2 regions of the Brevundimonas sp. SL130 genome follow, and region 2 is predicted to be linked to the other one. Evidence: riboswitches for the same ligand, from Rfam matches in the RefSeq annotation. Region 2 holds a riboswitch; the other holds the start of a gene.
What was found. A riboswitch is a leader RNA that binds a small molecule or an ion and turns the genes downstream of it on or off. The one in region 2 is predicted to bind cobalamin.
Positions count from the first base shown of each region.

Region 1: another riboswitch for cobalamin. It lies ahead of metE (5-methyltetrahydropteroyltriglutamate--homocysteine S-methyltransferase); the one in region 2 lies ahead of OU998_RS00895 (TonB-dependent receptor plug domain-containing protein).

Region 1 is NZ_CP113064.1:1,323,500-1,325,893, reverse strand. Features, by position in the region: gene metE (5-methyltetrahydropteroyltriglutamate--homocysteine S-methyltransferase) at 1-1,183, opposite strand, end outside; cobalamin riboswitch at 1,293-1,492, opposite strand; gene OU998_RS06670 (porin) at 1,745-2,394, shown strand, end outside.
Region 2 is NZ_CP113064.1:187,443-189,836, forward strand. Features, by position in the region: gene OU998_RS00895 (TonB-dependent receptor plug domain-containing protein) at 1-1,300, opposite strand, end outside; cobalamin riboswitch at 1,450-1,645, opposite strand; gene mutS (DNA mismatch repair protein MutS) at 1,708-2,394, shown strand, end outside.

The sequences.
Region 1 (2,394 bases), 1.1 Mb from region 2:
CGTCCAGCACCGGCTTCACCGCAGCACGTCCTTCATTCAGCGCCTGCGCCAAGGTCGCCAGTTCAGCGACCTTCTGCACGGCGAAGGCCAGCCAGTCCTTGATTTCCGGGTCAAGCGCCGTCTCCCGCTCCAGATCGATGGGCGTGTGCAGCAGCGAGCAGGAGGGGGCGATCACCACCTGGCGTCCCGCCGCGACCAAGGGCTCGATCTTGTCCAGCACGGCGTTGAGGTCGGCCTTCCAGACGTTGCGGCCGTCGATCACGCCCAGCGACAGCACCTGATCGGCCCGCGACGCCGAGGCGACCTGAGCCAACTGTTCCGGCGCGCGGACCAGATCGATGTGCAGGCCCTGAACCGGCAGGCGCAAGACCGTGTCCAGATTGTCGCCCAACGCCCCGAAATAGGTCGTCAGCATCAGCTTGATCGGCGGCGTCACATCCGTCAGCACCCGATAGGCGTGATCATAGGCCGCCTTCGCCTCGTCGCTCAGATCCGTGACCAGGCAGGGCTCGTCCATCTGCACCCAGGTGGCGCCGGCGCGGGCCAAAGACCGCAGCACCTCGGCATAGACCGGCAACAGGCGCGGCAGCAGGCTGAGCACGTCGAAGGCGTCGCCCCGGGTCTTGCCCAGCAACAGATAGGACACCGGTCCCAGCAGCACCGGTCGGGTCTCGATCCCCTGGGCCTTGGCCTCCAGATACTCGTCCAACGCCTTGGTCGAGCCCAGGCGGAACACCTGGTCAGCCGTGAATTCGGGCGCGAGGTAATGGTAGTTGGTGTCGAACCATTTGGTCATCTCCATCGCCGGCGTCCCCTCGCCGCTCGCATGGACATGGCCGTGTGCGCACACTTGGCCGCCGCCGCGTGAACCGCGGGCCATGGCGAAATAGGTGGCCAGATCGACCCGGTCCTCGCCCCAGCCGTAGGCGGTCGGCACGGCGCCGACCATGGCCGTCAGGTCGAGCACCTGATCATAAAGAGAGAAGTCGTTCGACGGCACGATGTCGGCGCCCAAGGCGCGTTGGCGCGCCCAGGTCTGGCCGCGCAGGTCGGCGGCGGTGGACAGCAGAGCCTCTGCGTCGGTCTTTCCGGCCCAATAGGCCTCGAGCGCGGTCTTCAGCTCTCGTTTGGGGCCGATGCGGGGAAAGCCGAGGGTGGCGACCTGAACGGTATGGCGGGTCATGACATTCGAAACCTGTGTTGTGGCCAGGTTTCGGACAGGGTCGCGCGGACGCCGACGCGGACGTGCGGGGTCCGGCGGCGCGCATGCGGCCTGACCGGGCACCCCGCCGGAGGACGTTATCTGTCGGGGCAGGTCTCCTGGCTCACGGGTCGACGCCTCGGATCCGGCCTTCCCGGCGCGGACGCCAGTGACACGAGATGGACCCTCGACTCGCCGCTTACAGTTGCGGGGGCAGCGCCGGTTTCACACCGGCTTCCCTCTTAGCTCCCCGCACCGAGACACGGGGAGACCACGACGACTGAGAATGGCCTCACAATCTGCCGGCCGTCAATACATATAAGGATATGCTTATACGATTATATGATTGATCGATCTTAACACCTTGCCCCGAGATGCGCGCACCCCTGACACATTGCGACCACAAGGCGTGGCGGATGGGCCACACGACAGTTTCAAGACACTTATGTAACGACGGTTTATTGCTCCGCTTGGGCCGTATCCTGATAGCAGCCGCCCTCCTCGGACCCCCATCCGGGTTGAGACTGCTAAGGAAAAACGAAAATGAAGACGATCCTCCTCGCCACTGCCGCTGCCGCCCTGTTCGCCGCCCCGGCCTTCGCTCAAGACGCCATCGGTTCGGTCGGCGTGACCTATTCCAACCCGTCGGTCGAATTCGCCGGCGACGACTATGACGCCGACGTCTGGACCGTGGACGGCACCGTCGCCCTGCCGGCCGCCGACTGGACCGTGACCCTGAACGGCGCCGTCGACTACACCAAGGCCTTCGGTGAAGAAGACGTCACCGGCGTCGCCGCCGCTCACCTGACCAAGATGTGGACCTCCGACGTCCGCGCCGGCGCCTTCGTCGCCGCCAACGACATCGGCTCGGGCAACGACCCGGTCTGGACCGTCGGCGCCGAAGCCCAGAAGTACCTGTCGAACGCGACCCTGACCGGCCTGGTCGCCTACACCACGGCTGACGATATCGACGCCGACATCTGGACCGTCGGCGGCGACGCCGCCTTCTACGTCATGCCGAACCTGCGCCTGAACGCCGGCGTCAGCTACAACAACGTCGACGTCACCGGCGGCGACGTGGACGCCTGGACCTATGGCGTGGGCGCCGAATACGAAATCGAGAACACCCCGTTCTCGGTCGGCGCTTCCTACACCCGCGCCGACGTCGACTCGATCGACGTCGACACCTGGTC
Region 2 (2,394 bases):
TTTCCGGCTTCAGCGTGGGGACGGGGACCGACGAATAGCAGAAGTCGCAGACCGCCTGGCTGATCGACGGCGCCTTGAAGCCCGTGCCATAGGCGCCGGACAGGGTGAAGCCGCCGGCCAGGTCATAGGCCGCCGAGATTCGGCCCGTGGTCTTGGAGCCGAAGTCGTCGGTGTCGTCGAACCGCAGGCCGCCGGTGACGCTGAGCGCCTCGGTGACGGCGTAGCGGCCGGTGGCGAAGACCGAGGTCGTGCCCAGATCCTGTTTGGCGCCGGTGGAGACGCTGCCTTCGGTCTCCTCGCGCTCTGCCCCGAAGGCATAGGTCGCGGCGCCGGTCGCGCCGTCGGCCTGCCAGCGATAGGCTTGGCGGTTGGCCTCATAGGTCGAGGGATAGTCGCTGAAGGTGTCGCGCTGGATGTCCGAGGCGGAGACGCTGAACTGATGGTTCAGACCCAGGGCCTTCAGGCTGATGCGGCCGAAGCCGGACCATTGTTCGGACTCCTGGCTGTCATCGGTGTCGGCCAGGGCATAGGTCGGGGCCGGGTAGCCGTCCAGATCGGCCTCGCTCTTGGACCAGCGGGCCGAGCCGTCGAGCTTGACCGTGTCCGAGACGGCGTAGCGCCCCTTCAAGCCCACGGTGGTGTTGGTGAAGCCGTCGGCTTCCGTATTGCCGTCGGCCTCGTCCGCCGCAGAAATCCCGTCGGTGTCGAAATGCGAGACATAGCCGCCCAAGGCCCAGGTCTCGTTGGCGACGCCGGCGGCCAGGCGGCCGCGCACGGTGTCGTAGCTGCCGGCCTCGGCCTCGGCGCGCAGGCCGTCGATCTCCTTGGTGGTGAAGGCGATCACGCCGCCGATGGCGTCGGAACCCCACAGCGAGGACTGGGGCCCGGACAGGACCTCGATCCGGTCGATGTCGCCCAGTTCGAAGCCGGAAAAGTCATAGGCGCCATTGACCTCGGAGGCGTCATTGACCGGCGCCCCGTCGACGAGGACCAGGGTCTTGCCGGGGGTCGCGCCACGCATGCGGACCTGGGCGACGCCGCCAAACGCGCCCGTGCGGGTCACCGACAGGCCCGGAACATCGGACAGGATGTCGGCGGCGAAGACGGCGCCGCGCTGTTCGATGGTCTTGGAATCGATGACGCGGGCGCCGGGCGTTTCGGCGACGATGGCGGGCAGGCGGGTGGCGGTGACGACGACGTCGTCCAGCGGAGTCGCATCGTCGGCCGCCAGGGCGGGCGCGGCGAAGGCGCCCACCGTTACAGAAAGGGCCGCCGTGGAGAGAAGAATGGAGCGCTTCATTGAGCGAGAATCCCCGATGTCGGCTCCGCGAGTGCGCGCGAGGAACCGGTATGAGCGAGCCGATCCGCCGGGCCTGAAAGGTCCGGACGGCGCAAGATCGGGTCGCTACGACGAGAAGTCCCCGCGCCTCTGTCTGGTCCCGGACAGCGGACGAGCGACGTTAGGCGGCCAGGTTTCCTGGCTTGCGGGTCAAAAACCGCCGTCCTCGCCTTCCCAGTTTCCCAGTGGCGCCGAGGTCGAGACCCCGGACGGACGACGCTCTCGCCGCCTACAGTTGCGGGCACAGCCACGGTGTCTCACCGTGTTCCCTTAACCGCCTGACGCGGCCTATCGCAGGGGTGAGAAGCCTGTGCAAGAGCCGTGAACGGGCTTGAGCGGTCGGCTGTGATCCTTCACCCTGACAGCACATGAACGCGCCCGCTTTCCCGCCCCCCGAACATTCGCCCGAAATCGCCGCCTCCCTGGAGGGCGCGACGCCCTTCATGGCGCAGTATCTGACGGCCAAGGCCGGGCAGCCGGACGCCATACTCTTCTTCCGCATGGGGGATTTCTACGAGCTGTTCTTCAAGGACGCCGAGGTGGCCGCTGCCGCCCTGGGCATCACCCTGACCAAGCGGGGCAAGCATCAGGGCGAGGACATTCCCATGGCGGGCGTGCCGGTCCATGCCCTGGACGGCTATCTGGCCCGGCTGATCCGCATGGGTCACAAGGTCGCCATCTGCGAACAGCTGGAAGACCCCGCCGAGGCCAAGAAGCGCGGCGGCAAGGCCGTGGTCCACCGCGGCGTGGTGCGGGTGGTGACGCCCGGCACCCTGACCGAGGACAGTCTGCTGGACGCGCGCGGCGCCAATCGGCTGGCGGCCGTGGCGATCCGCAAGGGGCGGGCGGCGGTCGCCGTGGTGGAACTGTCGTCCGGGGCCGTGGACAGCGTCGCCTGTGCGCTCGAGGATCTAGGCGCCGCCCTGGCGGCGTTTCGGCCGTCCGAGGTTCTGGTCACGGACCGGATCTACTCCGACCCGACGACGCGGGACGCCCTGGACGGGTCCGGCGGCGTGGTTCAGGCCCTGGCGAGCGCCATCGCCGAACCCCAGGCG